DNA from 3 places in the Imbroritus primus genome. Region 3 is predicted to be linked to each of the others. Evidence: predicted binding sites of a transcription regulator. Region 3 holds the regulator's gene; each other region holds the start of a gene.

The links. Region 3 encodes LexA, which represses DNA repair genes until DNA is damaged. Its sites were predicted from a motif close to ACTGTATNNNNATACAGT; they were not measured.
Region 1: recA (recombinase RecA) is a predicted target of LexA. The motif match lies at 4,399-4,416, and genes of this name have one in related genera.
Region 2: imuA (translesion DNA synthesis-associated protein ImuA) is a predicted target of LexA. The motif match lies at 2,463-2,480, and genes of this name have one in related genera.

Annotation. Positions count from the first base shown of each region.
Region 1 is NZ_OZ201293.1:556,268-562,349, reverse strand. It holds gene sucD (succinate--CoA ligase subunit alpha) at 1-509, opposite strand, end outside; gene sucC (ADP-forming succinate--CoA ligase subunit beta) at 538-1,698, opposite strand; gene ACQ3C8_RS02545 (DUF2889 domain-containing protein) at 1,771-2,418, opposite strand; gene recX (recombination regulator RecX) at 2,539-3,054, opposite strand; gene recA (recombinase RecA) at 3,103-4,239, opposite strand; gene ACQ3C8_RS02530 (response regulator) at 4,516-5,220, shown strand; gene ACQ3C8_RS02525 (sensor histidine kinase) at 5,217-6,082, shown strand, end outside.
Region 2 is NZ_OZ201293.1:2,469,389-2,475,470, reverse strand. It holds gene ACQ3C8_RS11365 (error-prone DNA polymerase) at 1-305, opposite strand, end outside; gene ACQ3C8_RS11360 (DNA polymerase Y family protein) at 311-1,801, opposite strand; gene imuA (translesion DNA synthesis-associated protein ImuA) at 1,728-2,438, opposite strand; gene modA (molybdate ABC transporter substrate-binding protein) at 2,607-3,362, shown strand; gene modB (molybdate ABC transporter permease subunit) at 3,383-4,069, shown strand; gene ACQ3C8_RS11340 (ATP-binding cassette domain-containing protein) at 4,078-4,836, shown strand; gene ACQ3C8_RS11335 (TOBE domain-containing protein) at 4,833-5,645, shown strand; gene ACQ3C8_RS11330 (Bug family tripartite tricarboxylate transporter substrate binding protein) at 5,964-6,082, shown strand, end outside.
Region 3 is NZ_OZ201293.1:1,655,688-1,661,769, reverse strand. It holds gene ACQ3C8_RS07610 (Bug family tripartite tricarboxylate transporter substrate binding protein) at 85-1,065, shown strand; gene ACQ3C8_RS07605 (phosphate/phosphite/phosphonate ABC transporter substrate-binding protein) at 1,131-1,907, shown strand; gene ACQ3C8_RS07600 (MarR family winged helix-turn-helix transcriptional regulator) at 2,019-2,501, shown strand; gene ACQ3C8_RS07595 (hypothetical protein) at 2,560-2,718, opposite strand; gene lexA (transcriptional repressor LexA) at 2,864-3,511, opposite strand; gene ACQ3C8_RS07585 (asparaginase) at 3,719-4,756, shown strand; gene rpsF (30S ribosomal protein S6) at 4,866-5,240, shown strand; gene priB (primosomal replication protein N) at 5,314-5,613, shown strand; gene rpsR (30S ribosomal protein S18) at 5,617-5,892, shown strand; gene rplI (50S ribosomal protein L9) at 5,919-6,082, shown strand, end outside.

The DNA of each region.
Region 1 (6,082 bases), 1.1 Mb from region 3:
GCTTCATAGGTCAGGGTACCGGAGCGCGACACCACGCCGACGCGGCCCTTCATGTGGATGTGGCCGGGCATGATGCCGATCTTGATTTCGTCGGGCGTGATCAGGCCGGGGCAGTTCGGGCCCAGCAGCAGGGTTTTCTTGCCGCCGGCAGCTTCCTTGGCCTTCATCTTGTTGCGCACTTCCAGCATGTCGCGCACGGGGATACCTTCAGTGATACAGATCGCCAGGTCCAGGTCGGCTTCGACAGCTTCCCAGATAGCGGCGGCCGCGCCTGCGGGCGGCACGTAGATCACCGAGACGGTGGCGCCAGTCTGGGCGGCTGCTTCCTTCACCGTGCCGTAGATGGGAATGTCCGAGAACTTCTCGCCTGCCTTCTTCGGGTTCACGCCGGCGACAAAGGCGTTCTTACCGTTCGCGTAGGCCTGGCAACCCAGGGTGTGGAATTGGCCGGTCTTGCCCGTGATGCCCTGGGTGATGACCTTGGTGTCCTTGTTGATGTAGATGCTCATGTTCGTATCCTTATCCTTGGGCAGCGGCTTACTTGACGGCAGCGACGATCTTGGTCGCGGCTTCGGCCATGGTGTCGGCGGAGATGATCGGCAGACCGGATTCGGCCAGCATCTTCTTGCCCAGTTCTTCGTTCGTACCCTTCATGCGCACGACCAGCGGCACGGAGAGATTCACGGCCTTGCAGGCGGTGATCACGCCTTCGGCGATGGTGTCGCACTTCATGATGCCGCCGAAGATGTTGACCAGGATGCCCTTCACTTCAGGGTTCTTCAGCATGATCTTGAACGCTTCGGTGACCTTCTCGGCCGTGGCGCCACCGCCCACGTCCAGGAAGTTGGCCGGCTCGCCGCCGAACAGCTTGATGGTGTCCATGGTCGACATGGCCAGGCCGGCGCCATTCACCAGGCAGCCGATGTTGCCGTCCAGGCTGATGTAGGCCAGGTCGAACTTGGAAGCCTCGACTTCAGCCGGATCTTCTTCGTCCAGGTCGCGGTAGGCCACGATTTCCGGGTGACGGAACAGGGCGTTGGAGTCAAAGTTGAACTTGGCGTCCAGGGCGATGAGGTTGCCCTTGCTATCGCAGTTCAGCGGGTTGATCTCGACCAGCGATGCGTCGGTTTCCATGTAGCACTTGTACAGGTTGGCGAACAGCTCCACAGCCTGGTCCACCGAGGCGCCCGTCAGGCCGATGGCCGCGGCGACCTTCTTCGACTGCTCGGCGGTGATGCCGGTCAGCGGATCGATGTATTCGGTGATGATCTTTTCCGGCGTGGAGTGTGCAACTTCTTCGATATCCATGCCGCCTTCGCTCGAGGCGATCAGCGCAACCTTCTGCGTACCGCGGTCGGTCACCAGGGAAACGTAGAGTTCATTCTTGATATCGGCGCCGTCTTCGATGTAGAGACGATTGACCTTCTGGCCTTCCGGACCAGTCTGGTGCGTGACCAGCTGCATGCCGAGGATGTTGGACGCGTAGGTCTTGACCTCGTCCATGTTCTTGGCCACTTTCACGCCGCCGCCCTTGCCGCGGCCACCTGCGTGGATCTGCGCCTTCACGACCCACACCGGGCCGCCGAGCTGCTCTGCTGCCTTGAGGGCTTCTTCCACGGAGAAAGCGGGGATACCGCGCGGCACCGGCACATTGTATTTGCGCAGGATTTCCTTGCCCTGATACTCATGGATCTTCATGCGTGTTCCTTTTTACGAGGCTGAAGGTGTTGTTGAATGGGATTCTTGAATCTGGATGCCGATCGGGGAAGATCAGGCGGGAGGCTCCCGATTCTCGTCGGTGACCGGCAGTTTAGCCAGTTCCTCGGAGAAGCTGCCGCGTTCGCTGGCATCTGCGGGCCGATGCCCATACCAGCGCGGGAAGTATTCGCGGACAGCGTCGCCCTGGAAACTCAGTGCATGGCAGCGGTTGAGCTGCGGCGGCGGCTGATTACCGTGGGCTGGGTCACTTGCGGGATCGCGCGTTCGAATGACCTCGCCAGCAAATGCCTGGAAAGCCACGGTCGGCAACAGGCCGCACAGTTCGGTGAGATGGGTGCATCCGTCCGTCCCGCCCAAACGGGCCCGCGCGGCGGCCCGGAATTGCTTGAGCAGGTTCAGCCCGATCAGCTGCCGATACGCCGGCTCGATCGCCTCGCAGTACCCGGGGTACGGGTTCCAGTCGGAACTGGCCGCGGCGTCGACGATATTGAATTGGGTATCGATGGTGATACGTAGCGACAGATCATGGAGCGGTGTGCCCTCCGGACGGAGCTGACCTGTGAAGAGCATCAGGTCACGCGCCTTCATGTCCTTCAGGCGCGTATCGATATCCCATAGTCCGTCGTCCCGCAGAAACACTTCTGCCGTGATGGCGCGAGTATGGCGCAGGGTACGGTTAACGGGCTGGGGAAGTGGCATACACCGGAATGGATACATCCGAAACAATCCCGCGATTCTAGCATGCCAGGCAGCGAGGCTGAGCGCCCCGAGTTCGCAGTGTGGAATTGTGAGGCGCCCGGATCCCATAAATTGGGAAAATCAGGCTTCGAAATCGTCCGGGTCGGTATCATACGGCGAAGGATCCAACGTCTGGTCCAATGTCTCGAGCCAGTCCTTGGCGCCGCGCACGACCTGCCCGACAACGGCAGAGGAAAACCCGCGTGCGAGGAGAAAGCGAACCTGCTTGGCCCGCGCGGCGGCGTCTTCCGCAGGTGCGGCAAAGCGCTTGTGCCAAACGGCCCGGGCACGCTGCAACTCGGTGTCTTGCAAGCGCTGACGCGCTTCGGCCAGGGTATCGGCATCGAGTTGGTGAGCGCCAAGCTCCTGCATGACCCGGCGGGTCCCATAGCGGCCGCCGCGCCGGTGCAGGACACTTTGAGCAAACCGGGTATCGGATAGCCAGTTTTCCCGCTCCAGCGCGTCGAGCAGCAGCGACACCTCTTCCTCGGACGCGGCGTGCGGCGCCAGCTTGCGCGCCAGTTCCGCACGGCTATGCTCTCGTCGGGAGAGATAACCAACGGCGCGGGCTTTCAGGCTCAGAGGTGGGCGGGGCATGGCGCAGGCTGGCGCAGGCAACCGCGCCAGCCGGGGAGCTCAGGTGAATCAGCCTTCGGCCGCCAGCTTGTCGGCCGGTTTGCGGGCGGCGGCTTTTTCCGCTTTCTCGGCCTTGTCCTCTTTGCTACCGGCCTCAGCCTTGGCGGGGCCGTCGGCCTGCATCAGCGAGATACCAAGCTGTTCGCGGATGCGGTTTTCGATTTCACGCGCCAGGTCAGGGTTCTCGCGCAGGTATTCGCGGACGTTGTCCTTGCCCTGCCCGATCCGGTCACCGTTGTAGCTGTACCAGGCACCCGCCTTGTCGACGATCTTGCCTTCCACGCCCAGGTCGATGATCTCGCCTTCGCGCGAAATGCCCTCGCCGTACAGGATGTCGAAAATGGATTCGCGGAACGGCGGAGACACCTTGTTCTTGACGACCTTGACCTTGGTTTCGTTGCCGATGACCTCGTCACCGCGCTTGATCGAGCCGATACGGCGAATATCCAGCCGTACCGACGCATAGAACTTGAGCGCATTGCCGCCGGTGGTAGTCTCGGGCGAGCCGAACATGACACCGATCTTCATGCGGATCTGGTTGATGAAGATCACCAGGCAGTTGGTGCGCTTGATGGTGCCGGTCAGCTTGCGCAGCGCCTGGCTCATCAGGCGGGCTTGCAGGCCGGGCAGCGAATCGCCCATTTCACCTTCGATTTCGGCACGCGGCACAAGCGCTGCCACGGAGTCGATCACAATCATGTCGACCGAACCGGAACGCACAAGGGCGTCGGTAATCTCGAGCGCCTGTTCGCCGGTATCCGGCTGGGAAATCAGCAGGTCCTGGGTATTGACGCCCAGCTTCGCCGCGTAGTTGACGTCGAGCGCATGCTCGGCATCGATGAAGGCGCAAGTACCGCCGAGCTTCTGCATTTCCGCGACAACCTGCAGGGTCAGCGTGGTTTTGCCCGACGATTCCGGCCCGTAGATTTCGACCACCCGGCCTCGCGGCAGGCCGCCGACGCCAAGGGCGATGTCGAGACCCAGCGACCCGGTGGAGACGACCTGGATATCTTCCTGGGGACCGCCGTCGCCCAGGCGCATGACCGAGCCCTTGCCGAACTGCTTCTCGATCTGTGCCAGCGCGGCAGCCAGCGCTTTTTGCTTTTCGGCGTTCATGCCTGCACCGGCCTTTTTGCTGTCGTCCATGGTCGTCCTTTTGCCAAATTGGTGTATAAATGGTTCGCGGAACAGGGCGCAGAGCGGTACGGCACGGAGATGCGCGGCTTTGCCGTGCCACCTGTCCCGCTGCGGTTGTCCCGTTCGCCTATAACATTACGAGACACACTGAATTCCGAAACTGCAGGTACTGTATAAAAAAACAGTGTTTTTAGCAAGCCTTGCGGCTGGCGCTGCGTTGCAATTTTACCCGCCGCCCGGCCCAAACTGCGGCGCGGCAGTGAAACAGGGTGTCAGGAGACTACGATGCGCATTCTGATCGCCGAGGACGACCACGTCCTTGCCGATGGACTGACCCGTTCGCTGCGTCAGTCCGGTTATGCCGTGGACCATGTCGCGCATGGCCTGGAAGCCGATTCCGCCCTGTCCACCCAGAGTTTCGACCTGCTCATCCTCGATCTCGGCCTGCCGCGCATGTCGGGGCTGGAGGTCCTGAGGCGCCTGCGCGCGCGCAATTCCTTGCTTCCGGTGCTGATCCTGACGGCAGCCGACAGCGTCGGCGAACGCGTCAAGGGACTTGACCTCGGCGCGGACGATTACATGGCCAAGCCTTTTGCCCTCTCGGAACTGGAGGCACGTGTGCGGGCGCTGGTCCGGCGCGGGGCGGGCGGCGGTGCGGCACTGATCCGCCACGGCCCGCTGGCCTTTGACCAGGTCGGGCGCATCGCGTATATCGACGACCAGATGCTCGAATTGTCGGCACGCGAACTGGGCCTGCTGGAGATCTTGCTGTCGCGCACCGGGCGGCTGGTATCGAAGGAACAGCTGGTCGACCACCTGTGCGAATGGGGCGAGGAAGTCAGCAATAACGCCATCGAGGTCTACGTCCACCGCCTGCGCAAGAAGATCGAGGTCAACGGGATCCGCATCGCGACAGTGCGCGGGCTGGGCTACTGCCTCGAGAAGTATCAGGCCACGCCAGCCACCACACCCACGCCCGACGCTGTATGAGTCTCCTGCACCGGCTACGCGCACCGTGGACCTCCTGGTCCCCGGCGGCCCATCGGCGGCGTGCGCCCAAGCGCCCGGTACCGCCCGCCAGCGATGCGGAACTAGAACGCGAGTTGCAGCAGATCCTGCCGAACGAAGAACTGCAGTCCAATGCCACGGTACCGCGCTCGCTGTTCGGCGAGATCCTCGACTGGATGCTGGCGCCGCTGCTTCTGCTCTGGCCCTTGAGCATTGCCGTGACCTATCTCGCCGCCAAGGCGATCGCCAATGGGCCATTCGACCGCGCACTGGAGACCAGCGCCATCGTGCTGTCGCAACAGGTACGCGAGGTCAACGGCCGCGTGGTGCTGCAGCTACCGCTCTCCGCCAAGGAAATCCTGCGCGCCGATGAACGCGACAACATTTACTTCCAGGTGCTCGGCACGCGTGGCGAATTCATCAGCGGAGACCCGGACCTGCCGCTGCCGATCGACACCGAGCAGCCCTACAGCGGCCTGGTGCACCTGCGCGACGACAAGCTCGGCGGCAACGATATCCGCGTCGCGCATACCTATATCAGCATACCGGGCGTGGGCGGCAATGCTCCGGTACTGGTGCAGGTGGCCGAGACACTGGACAAACGCGCCCAACTCGCCAACGAGATCATCAAGGGTGTGATCTTGCCGCAGTTCGTCATCCTGCCGCTCGCCGTAGTGCTCGTGTGGTTCGGGCTGGCGCGCGGGCTGGCGCCGCTGACCGCCTTGCAGCAACGCATCCACGCGCGCAATCCGGCCGATACGAGCCCGATCAATGAACGCGCTACGCCACAGGAAATCACGCCGCTGGTCGTGTCGTTCAACGAGATGCTGGCACGTGTCGAACA
Region 2 (6,082 bases), 810 kb from region 3:
AGCACGACGAAGGCGGCGCCGGCTGCGGCGCCATCGCCGCTCAAGCGGAAGCGCGCACCGACCAGCAGCTTGAGCCCGTGTTCCTTGGCGGCGGCGTGGGCACGCACGATGCCGGAAAGCGAGCATTCGTCGGCAATCGCCAGTGCGCTGTAGCCAAGGCGGCTGGCGCGTGCGACCAGCTCGTCGGCATGCGATGCGCCATGCAGAAAAGAAAAGTTCGAACGGCAGACCAGCTCGGCATACGGCGGCAGGGCGGGTGCCGGCGTGGATGTGTTCGATGGAATCGGTGGAGGCAGGACATCCATGGCATTCATCCGAACAGGCCATGCAGATACCAGCGTGCCGGCGCATGGTCCTGGCTGCTGCGGCGTTCACGGTAGATCCAGTAGCACGCGTGGCCGTCATCCATGGCGACGTAGTAGTCGCGCATCACGGTATCGCCATCCCACCAGCCGCTTTCGATGCGCTCGGGCGGCGACACCAGACGCAGGGGCGTGCCGTAGTGCGGCGCATGGCCGTGGACGGCCAGGGGGATTGGCGCATCGAGCAGCCATGCCGGGCGCGGCAAGGCAGGCGCTGTCGTTGAAGGTGCGGCTGGACGTGCGGAACATGGCGCAGGCAGGGTCGCCGGCTCCCAATGATTGGCGCGCTCGGGACGGTGATCCGCTTGCGGCCGGGCGCGCAGCACATGCTCAGGACCGAGGCGGGCGGCCAGCAGTTCGAGCAGCCGCGCATGATCCTGCGCGGTGCCGCCGGGCTCGGGGAACAGCGTCTCGCTGAGCGGCGCGCGGGCTTGGACTTGCGTGACCGAGAGGCCGACGGCAAGGATGGGCGCTGTCAGCACGAGTTTGGCCAGCCGCTCGCGCAGCAGCCGTGTCAGGTGGGCATGCTGCCATGTCGGCTCGGCCAGCGCGATCTCGAGCGCGGTCGGCGCAATGGCCTGCCGGCCGCGTTCGTGCTCGAGGTGCAGGGTGTAATGCGTGACGGCGTACTGGTGCACCTGCAACCACCCGAGCATCTGGGCCAGCAGGCCGTCGGCTGCATGCTGGGCATGTTCGGCGTGGGTCATGCGATCGGGCAATTCGGCGCGGGCATGGAATGTCGGCGGGGCTTCCAGCCAGTCGAGCAGGGCCGGCGTATCGCCATAGGCACGATCGAGTGCGTCCAGCATGGCAGGCCCGCAGCGTCGCCGCAGCCCCGCGCGCGGCAGGTGGCGCAGCGCGCCGAGCGTGCGACAGCCGAGTCCAGCCAGCCATGCCTGTTCCGGCCCGGCTTCGGGCAAGACCCCGATCGGCAGGGTATCCAGCCTGGCGTGGAGTCGCGCCAGTCGCATGGTCCGGCGCGTGCCACGTCCGCCGCGTGCCAGCAGCCAGGCGCCATGCGCGGTCGGGGCGCAGCTCAGTACGGTGCTGCAGCCGAGTTGTTGCGCGGTCTGGCGGACGAGGCGGCACAACACGCGAATGCCACCGAACAGGCGCAGGCTGCCCGAAACCTCCAGCAGCACGGCCTCGTCCAGCGCCGTGGCGACGCATGGCGTGAATTGCAGCAGCGCCATCGCCACGCGTTCGCGCAGTGCTTCCTCCTGCTCGGGCGCACGCGTGTAGAGCAGCGTCCGGGGTGCGACCGCGAGCACGCCGCCGCGACGCATGTGCGGCTGTACGCCCGCCTGGTGTGCAGATGCGGAAGCCACGCAGACCTGTCCGCCATCCAGCACGGCCACAGGTAGCTCAGGACACCAGCGCGGCCGGAAGACTTCCAGCGGCAAGCGGGGCAGGCGCAGGCAGATCCACAGGGGTGACATGGCGGTGACGCAGGATGGGCAGCGGCTGCAGGGCCAGCGACAGCGGCGTGTCGCGTGGCGGCCCGCGCCGCTTGAGAAAATGGATGGCAAGCCCCTGCGCCGTGCTGTCGAGCTGCAGGCGCAGCGGGGCAGGGGAGGCGGTGCGCGCGGCATCGACGGGGCGCATCAGGCAGAACAGGGTCTCGCCCGACTGGGCGGCCAGATGCAGCCGGCGCAACTGGTCGCTGCGCATGCGGGTGTGCCAGAAGAGCAGCGCGCCGCAGGTGCCGGCACGCAGGATCTGTTCGGCGGACCAGCAGGCGTGAGCAGGATGCTGCGGGCGCAGCCACAGCAGCCGTTCCGGGGGCAGTCCCCAGCCGGCCAGGGCCGTGGCATGCGGCAGATGTGGCGGCGCCAGGAAGACGACCGGCCGGCTGGCCGCTGCGAGCAGGGCGGGACGCAACAGGCGCAGTTCGCCGAGCCCGGGGCGGGCCGCCAGCAGCTCGATCAATTGCCCGATGGGCCAGCCCTGGCCGGGCAGCTCCGCCGACAGCGCCGGGTAGCCCGTGTCGAGCGTGCGCACGCTGCCCCGCGCCAGTTGCGAGGCGCGCCACAGCGCCGGGTGCAGCGCTTCGGGGGCGGTCGAAAGGGAAGTCACAAGGGGCAGTTTGGGGACATTAATACTGTATGAATATACAGTATTTCAGGCAGGATCGCCTGTGCCGGCAATATTTTCTTGACGCCTTCGTGGTGGGTGGTCGCGAGGTTTTTCTAGCGTTATATCTTCTTGTATATTACGATGTGCGCATTGCAAGAAGGAGTCTGCATGTCGATCGTACCCCGCAAGCTGCTGGTGTCCCTGGGCTTCATGGTCCTGAGCTGTTCCGTCGCTGCCGCCGAGCTCACCGTGTCGGCTGCCGCCAGCCTGACCAACGCGTTCAAGGACATTGCCCGGCAGTATGAAGCGAAGCATCCACAAACCAAGGTGCTGCTGAACTTTGGTGCGTCGGGTGCGCTGCTGCAGCAGATGGCCAAGGGTGCGCCGGTCGACGTGTTTGCCTCGGCCGACCAGGAAACCATGGATCGGGCCGTAAAGGAAAAACTGGTTGCGGCTGCGGACCGCCGCGATTTCGTGCGCAACGCGCTGGTGCTGATCGTGCCGACGGACAGCAAGCATGCGATGACCAGACTCGAGGACCTGAACCGGCCCGAGGTGCAGAAAGTGGCCATTGGCGTGCCGGCGAGCGTGCCGGTGGGCCGCTATGCCCAGCAGGCGCTGGAAGCCGCCAATCTGTGGACAGCCATGCAGCCCAAGACTGTGAATACGCAGAACGTGCGCCAGTCGCTCGATTACGTGGCGCGTGGCGAAGTGGATGCGGGTTTCGTCTACAACACCGACGCCGCCCTGATGAAGGACAAGGTCAAAGTTGCCTTTACCGTGCCGCTCAAGGCCGTGATCAGCTACCCGATCGCCAAGACAGCCGGTAGCGCCAACGCGCAGGAAGCGGCCCGCTTCATCGACTACGTGATGTCGGCCGATGGCCAGGCCGTGCTGGCCCGCTACGGCTTCCTGAAACCCTGAACCTGCGCGTGCCCTGACGTATGGATGCAACCTGGACGGCGCTGCTGCTCTCGCTGAAAGTGGCCGGCAGCGCCACCGCGATTTCCCTGGTAACCGGCGTGGCACTGGGCTTTCTGCTCGCGCGCGTGCGTTTCCCGGGCCGGGAGTTGCTCGATACCGTCATGACGCTGCCGATGGTGTTGCCGCCCACGGTCCTTGGCTACTATCTGCTGGTCCTGCTGGGTAGCCGCAGCACCTTTGGCATGTGGCTGAACGAAACCTTTGGCATCCGCCTCATCTTCACGTGGCAGGGTGCGGCGATTGCCGCGGCGGTGGTCACGTTTCCGCTGGTGCTCAAGTCGGCGCGCGCGGCGTTCGAAACCGTCGACGCGCAACTGGAGCAGGCGGCCCGCGTGCTCGGCACGGGCGAGCTGGCGATCTTCTGCCGCGTGACCTTGCCGCTTGCCTGGCGCGGCATCATGGCCGGCGTGCTGCTGGCCTTTGCGCGTGCGCTCGGCGAATTCGGCGCGACGCTGATGGTGGCCGGCAGCATTCCGGGCAAGACGCAGACGCTGTCGGTGGCCGTCTATGAAGCCGTGCAGGCCGGGCAGGACGAACTGGCCAATATGCTGGTGCTGGTCACCTCGGCCGTGTGCATCGTGCTGCTGCTCGGCGCGGGCCGTCTGGCGCCGGGGCGGATCGCGCATCAAACCGCGCATTCCTCGTAGGGCGACGCATGCATCTCGATATCGATATCCGCAAGACCCTGCGCTCCGGCAAGCGGACATTCCATCTGGACGTGCGTTTCCGTTCCACTAGCCAGCGCATCGTGCTGCTGGGGGCCTCCGGATCGGGCAAGAGCTTGACGCTCAAGGCGATTGCCGGACTGATGCGCCCCGATGCCGGGCACGTCAGGCTGAATGACACGACATTGTTCGACGCTGCGGCGGGGATCGACCTCAAGCCGCAATTGCGCAACGTGGCTTATGTGTTCCAGGACTACGCCCTGTTTCCGCACCTGAGCGTACGCCAGAACATTGCCTTCGGCCTCAAGCGCGGACTGTTCAATCCGCGTGCCAGTGACCACCGCGATGCGGTGGACTATTGGCTCGCGGCTTTTCAACTCGAGCCGACAGCCCATCAATTGCCAGATGAGCTTTCCGGCGGGCAGCGCCAGCGCGTGGCCCTGGCACGCGCGCTGATTGCCCGCCCCGCCGCGTTGTTGTTGGATGAGCCTTTTGCTGCGCTTGATCCGGAGCTTCGTACCGTGATGCGCGGCGAACTCGACGACCTGCAGCGCCGCCTGCAGGTACCGATGGTGCTCATTACGCATGATCCGGCGGATGCCGAGATTTTTGGCGAGAAAGTGCTGCGCATGCGCGATGGCCGTATTGCCGGTGATGCGACAGGTAGCATCGATCCGGCAGCGATCATTTCGTGTGACTCGCGTTATGCTCTGCCGATGATGACAAGGCACGAGGTCACTGACAGATGACAGCGCAAGACAAACTGGTCGAGCTGCACGGCTCCGTGTGGATGACCGTGGGTGGCGAAAATTTCGGGGGCAGGGGGCGCATCGGCCTGCTCGCGCTGGTGGCGGAAACTGGCTCTATCACGGGTGCGGCCAAGGCCATGAAGATGAGCTACAAGGCCGCCTGGGATGCCATCGACGCCATGAACTCGCTCGCCGGTGAGGCGCTGGTCGAGCGGGTGACTGGCGGTAAGGGCGGCGGTGGCACGGTCCTCACCGCGCGCGGCAAGCAGCTGGTGGAAAACTTTAGGCTGATCGAACAGGAGCACCGTCGCTTCGTGACACAGCTCAGCGGCCAGGCAGCCGGTATTACGGAGGACTACCTGCTTCTCAGGAGAATGAGCATGAAAACCAGTGCGCGCAACCAGTTCTTCGGCAAGGTTGTCACGGTCAAGAGCGGCGCGGTGAATGACGAGATCGAACTCGAGGTGCTGGGCGGCCATCGCCTCATTGCCATCGTCACGTGCGGCAGCACGCAGTCGCTCGGGCTGAAGCCGGGCGTGGAAGCCTTCGCGCTGATCAAGTCGTCGTCCATCATTGTCGTCACCGACGAAGCAGGCGCGCGCTTCTCCGCCCGCAACAAGCTGGCCGGCAAGGTCACCCGCGTGCAGCCGGGCGCCGTGAATACCGAGGTGGTGATCGAGCTGCCGGGCGGCGCGGCAGTCGCTGCCATCATCACCAACGACAGCTGCACCGCGCTCGGCCTCGCCGAGGGCAAGCCGGCTTCGGCCATGTTCAAGGCCTCGAGCGTCATTCTCGGCGTACCTGCCTGAACATCGTGCTGCACGGACGGGCGGGCCTTCGCCGTCCCTGCTTTATCGATACGGGATCGCGCGCCGCCTCATCGTGTCCTGTACTGCTGTCTCCAGAGGCCTCCCGCCCATGTCCTGCTTCTTCCGCTATCCGGAGCGTCGCCGCGCCTCACACAACCTGCGCAATGTGAGCAGGCACGGCTGCCATGGCGCCCTGCAGGACCGTTCCTGTCTTTTTGACTGTCGTTTACCCTAGGAACGGCCCCGGAATTGTTCGTGTGCATCTAATATATTATGAGTATATAAAAAGTAGATGACTACATGTGAGGAGGCAGGGCAATGCAACAGGAACGGAGAAGAGTACTGAGTTGTCTCGGCGCTGGCGCCGCCTGGCTGGCCATTCCGGGGGCGCGGGCCGATGTGTGGCCCGCCAAGCCCGTGAAGCTGATCCTGGGGTA
Region 3 (6,082 bases):
TATCTGGGTTCCGTTATCCCAACCGGTCGTGACGGCGCATCAGCGGCGCATGGCCGATTTCAGCAAGCGTTCAGGAGAAGCATGATGTTGAAGCGTTCTGCAGTGCTGTTCTCGTTGTCGTTGTTGATGGTGACCGCGGCGTTGCCCGCGCGGGCCGCCGATCCCTATCCCAGCAAGCCTGTGCGTGTGATCGTGCCGTTCGGTCCCGGCGGATCGGTCGATCTGTTGCCGCGGTTGATCGGCGCCAAGCTGTCGCAAGTCTGGGGCCAACCCTTTATCGTGGAAAACCGTCCGGGCGCGGCGGGCAATATCGGCATGGATGCAGCAGCCCGCGCAGATGCCGATGGCTATACGCTGGTATCCGCGCCTGTGGGTAACCTGGCGATCAATCCGCATTTGTATCCCAATCTCAAGTTCGATGTCTTCAAGAGTTTTACGCCGATCACCTTGATCGGCACGGTGCAGAACGTGGTCGTGGTCGGTCCCGCCGTCACCGCCAGCAGTCTTCCTGATCTGCTGGCACAGGCCAAGGCAAAGCCGGGCATGCTGACATTCGGGTCCGGTGGGGTCGGTACCCAGGCGCATATCGGCGGAGAGTTGCTGGCCTCCATGGCTGGTGTCGAGATGAAGCATGTGGCATACAAGGGTGTGGGAGACTCGGTCAAGGATCTGCTCGGCGGGCAGATATCCATGATCGTGGCCCAGGTTCCGGCGGTCACGTCGTTCATCCAGGCCGGCCGCCTGAAGCCGCTGGCAGTGGCCAGCAGCAAACGCATCGCAGCATTGCCGAACGTTCCGACCGTTGACGAAGCTGCCGGGTTGAAGGGGTACGAGGCCGTGTCCTGGTATGCACTGATGGGGCCGGCAGGCATGCCTCGCGAGGTCGTCACCAAGATCCAGGCTGATGTGGGCAAGGTGCTGGCCATGCCAGAGATCCGCGAGAAGCTGCAGGCGGTGGGTACGGAACCGATGGGCAGTACGCCAGAGCAACTGGCCGCGTTGATGCACAAGGAACACGCGCGCTATGGCGAGATCATCCGCAAGGCCGGCATTCGTATTGATTGAAGCTGCGCATCGATTGGAAACAGTTTTAGGGGGTGGGGCGCTTTGGCATGATCAGCAATGCACGCATGTACTCTGTAACACCGGCCGCCGCTGCGGCCTGGGCGGAGATTTTCAACTGGGTCCAGGCGCGGGCTGGCGTTAACTTCGAGGCTGTTGCCCATGCGCCGCCGTTGCTGCTGTCTGATCTCTGGGAACGGGAAGATCTCGGCATGGTGATGATGTGCGGATTGCCGTTGGCGCGGCGAACCAGAGTAGTACAGATTCTCGGCGCGCCGTTGCCGTCGCTGCCGGATTATGGCGGCAAGCCGCACTATCGCGCCTGCATCGCCGTGCGTGCCGATAGTCCTGCGCACACGCTGGCCGATACGTTCGGCGGTGTGGCAGGGTACACCTTGCGCGACTCCCATTCCGGATACTATGCCTTCCGGCATCACCTGCTAAAGCACCACGGTTCGGACGGACAATATGCCAGGACGGTTGGCGGCTTTCTGAACGCGCATGAGATCATTCTTGCGCTGGTGGATGGAAAGATCGATGTCGGTCCGCTTGACGGCTACGTCTATGACTTGATGTGCGCGACCTGGCCTGAGTTTGCGTCACAGGTCCGCGTGATCGACCGCACCATGGCCGCGCCGATTCCCCCCTTGACCTGCTCCTCTGACCTGCCTGGCCAGCAGGTCGCCCGGCTGCGTGCAGCCCTGCGGGATGTCGAAGCCGAACCTGCCCTCGCGGAGGCGCGGCGGACGCTTTGCCTGACACGTTTTGTCGCAATGGATGCGGAGGCCTATCATGTCCAACGCTACATCGCGGCGCGCGTGGATGAGTCACCGGTATCCTGGTAACAGGTGAGGGTGGACGCGGTGCTACACTGACGCAGTCAGGTACATGCCTGGCCCGGGTCTCCCGCTGTTGCGGGAGACCCGTTTTCACGTCAACGTTTGACCGATGCGCGCATGACCACCAAGCCTCGCCACGCCAGCCCGCCGCAATTCGATATGGATTTCCGGCCGGGATTCATGATTCGCCGGCTGCATCAAATCCACGTCAGTTTTTTCTTTCAGGAGTGCGGGACCGATCTGACACCGCTGCAGTTCACGCTCCTGCATGTCTTGCTCACGCGCGGCGAACATGACCAGCACACGCTGGCCAAGGAAGTAGGCATCGATCGCGCCAATGCCACGGCCGTGATCCAGCGGCTGGAAGAAAAAGGATTGATCACGCGCAGGGGCTCCGATCGCGACAGCCGCGTAAAGCTCTGCTCCCTGACTGCTGCCGGACGCACGCTGACTGAGGAAATGCTGACCGCGGTCGAGCATGCCAATATGCGCACGCTCGAAGCGCTGGAACCTCGCGAGCGCGAGCAGTTCGTGCAAAGCCTGAAGAAACTGGTGCTGGCCAATAACGACAGCAGCCGCACCAAGCTGACGCTACGCTGACTGCCCACATCAGCGGTGTGCTGATGCTGGGGCGGTCTCTCGAGATGAGCTGTTTCGATCAGCGCTGGCCGCTGTCACGCTCCAGCATGCGGCAGATAGCGGCCATGCTGCCGACCATGGTGCGGCGGCGTTGCCCCTGATACACGCGGACGCCTTGCACCTGGCGGAACGGCGTCGGATGGACGGGGGTGCGGGTGGAGTGAACAAGCTGCAGCATTGGAACACCTCTACTGATAAACACGAGGCTGCACGACGGCCTGGTTGATCACGGACGTACGCTACCCTGCCAGCCAAGGCATCGGAGCTTGTCCATGAAGGTGCATGCAGGCCGCACCGGTCGGTGCGGCCACGCGGTGATGAGGCTAGGGCGCGCTGGGGCGGATCAGCCCCACGGCGATGCCCTCCAGTGCGAAATCGTCTTTCGACAGATCGACGATGATGCTTTGGTAATCGGGGTTTTCCGCGATCAGTTCGATAACCTGACCGCGGCGTTGCAGGCGTTTGACTGTGACTTCCTCGCCGAGGCGGGCCACCACGATCTTGCCGTTGCTTGCTTCGCGGGCGCTGCGCACGGCGAGCAGGTCGCCATCGAGAATCCCTGCGTCGCGCATGCTCATGCCGCGCACCTTGAGCAGATAGTCTGGTGTTTCGCTGAAGACGCTCGGATCCACCTGGTACTGGCGATCGATATGTTCGGTGGCGAGGATCGGGCTGCCGGCAGCCACGCGGCCCACCAGCGGCAGCGTGAGCTGCATGAAGCCCATCGACGGCAGGCTGAACTGGTGCGCGCCATCGTCCATGGCCTTGAGACGGATACCGCGCGAGGCGCCGGGCGTGAGTTCGATCACGCCTTTGCGGGCCAGGGCGCGTAGATGTTCTTCCGCTGCGTTGGCTGAGGAAAAGCCGAATTGCGCAGCGATTTCGGCGCGCGTAGGGGGGAATCCGGTCTGCTGGATCGTCGTGCGGATCAGATCGTAGATCTGCTGCTGTCTTGCCGTCAGTTTCGCCATCGCCTTCTATCCCGAGATGACCGCGCAGCCTGCTTCGCGGACTGTATATTTGAACAGTATGCTGTGATTTTATACAGTATTTTGCGAACTGCAAGAATTTTTGCCTGGTCGCATCGTTTGCCTGTGGTGGTGCGACGACACAAGCCTCGGGGTTCGCGACCGGCACTCTCGGTACAATGCAAGCCAGCCATTGATCAGTGAGGGACCATGTCCAAGCCGAGAATCGCCATTCTTGCCACGGGCGGTACGATTGCCGGGGTCGCCGCCAATCCGGCCGCAACCGATGGTTACCGTTCCGCCACGCTGCCCATCGATGCCTTGCTGGCAGCCTTGCCGGGCCTGGGCGATATCGCCGAGATCCAGGCCGAGCAGGTTGCCCAGCTGGACAGCAAGGACATGAGTTTTGCCGTCTGGCAGCGACTTGATACACGCATCCGCGCCTGGCGCGATAGTGGAGAGGTTGACGGCATCGTCATCACGCACGGCACGGACTCCCTTGAAGAAACCGCTATCCTGCTGCACCTCACGCAGCCTGCCGGCATTCCCGTGGTACTGACTGCAGCGATGCGCCCCGCGACGGCGGTATCGGCCGACGGCCCGCTCAATCTGCTCCATGCGGTGCGGGTGGCGGCCCATCCTGGTTCGGCGGCGCTGGGTGTACTCGTAGTGGTCAATCAGGAAATCCATGCGGCGCGCGATGTGGTCAAGCTCCATACCGGCGCGGTGCAGGCGTTTGCGTCGCCAGGATGCGGACCACTGGGTGCCGTTGCCGGGCAGCAGATCCGCTACGGACGCCGTCCGGTGGCGCTGGCCGGCATTGGTGGCCGGCTGCTCGGCATGCCGGCCGACTGGCCGTGGGTGGAAGTGATTGTCAGTGTCGCGGGCGCACGCCGCCAGTTGGTCGATGGACTGGTCCAACAGGGCGTTCAGGGCCTGGTGATCGCCGGCCCCGGCAACGGTTCGATTCATGAAGCGCTGCTGCCCGCCTTGGCCGATGCCTGGCGACAGGGGGTAGCTGTGGTGCGCGGCAGCCGTTCGGGTGCCGGATATGTCACCAGCGCCACAGGCGTGGCGGCAGGCGGGGAACACGCCGCGCCCGGCGGATTCCCGGCCACGGCAGACCTCAATCCCGCCAAGGCGCGCGTGGCGCTGATGCTGGCGCTTGGCACGGGCGAGGCGGGAATCATCGGCGCGCAAGGGGTGCCGGATGCACTCGCGCTGCAGCAGTTTTTCGAGGCAATCTAGGCGGCTTTTGGAAAAAGCGGTTTTTCCGCTATAATGACCGGCTTTCTACCTTGCCACACCGGTCTTCTTGACGCCCGGGTGGCTGTTTATCGATCCCAAAGGAGCGTCAATGCGTCATTACGAAATCGTCTTTATCGTCCATCCGGACCAGAGCGAGCAAGTGCCCGCGATGATCGAGCGCTACAAAGGCCTCGTCACCGGTCAGGCTGGCCAGATCCACCGCGTGGAAGACTGGGGCCGCCGCCAGCTCGCCTACATGATCCAGAAGCTTGCCAAGGCTCACTACGTTTGCATGAATATCGAGTGCAACCAGGAAACCCTGGTCGAGCTCGAGCATGCCTTCAAGTTCAACGATGCCGTGCTGCGTCACCTGATCGTGCAAACGAAGAAGGCCGAGACCGCACCGTCGCCGATGATGAAGGAAGTGCAGCGGGAAGAAGCCAAGAAGGCTGCCCAGCAAACCTCGGAAGGCCAGGCTGCCTGAGTGGCATGCCTTGCGCGGGCCGGCGGAGCCGACCCGGGTGTGCGGGTGTGTGACTTGAGGTGAGACGCAAGGCGTGAACCGGTTTTTTCTCACGGCCAGTCTGGTGGAGCGCGATGCGTTGCGCTATACCCCAGCAGGCATCCCCGTCGTGAACTGCATGCTGCAGCACGCCGGAGACGTGACCGAAGCCAATACGCCGCGCCAGATCGAGTTTCATATCGCCGCCGTCGCGGTGGGCAGTATCGGTCAGGAAGTCGATCGCATGCCCCTTGGCACAATGATGGAATGGGAAGGCTTCATGGCCCGCCGTCACCGCAACAGCAAGGCACTGGTCTATCACATCACTGGATGTAAAGAATTCGCAAAGGATTGAATCATGGCATTCGTCAAACGTAACGATAAGAACAAGAAGCGCTTCACACAGAACCCGCTGTTCAAGCGCAAGAAATTCTGCCGCTTCACCGTGGCCGGCGTCGAACAGATCGACTACAAGGATCTGGACACGCTGCGCGACTTCATCGGTGAGAATGGCAAAATCACGCCGGCCCGCCTGACCGGTACCCGCAGCCACTATCAGCGTCAGCTCGACACGGCCATCAAGCGTGCGCGTTTCCTCGCGCTGCTGCCGTACACCGACCTGCACAAGAACTAAGCCACGGTCGACAAGGAGAACTGAACATGCAAGTTATTCTGCTGGAAAAAGTCAAGAACGTTGGCGACCTGGGCGCCGTGGTGCGTGTCAAGGATGGTTATGCTCGTAACTTCCTGATCCCGAATCGCCTGGCACGTCGTGCAACCGACGCAGCGCTGAAGGAATTCGAAGCCCGCCGCGCCGAACTCGA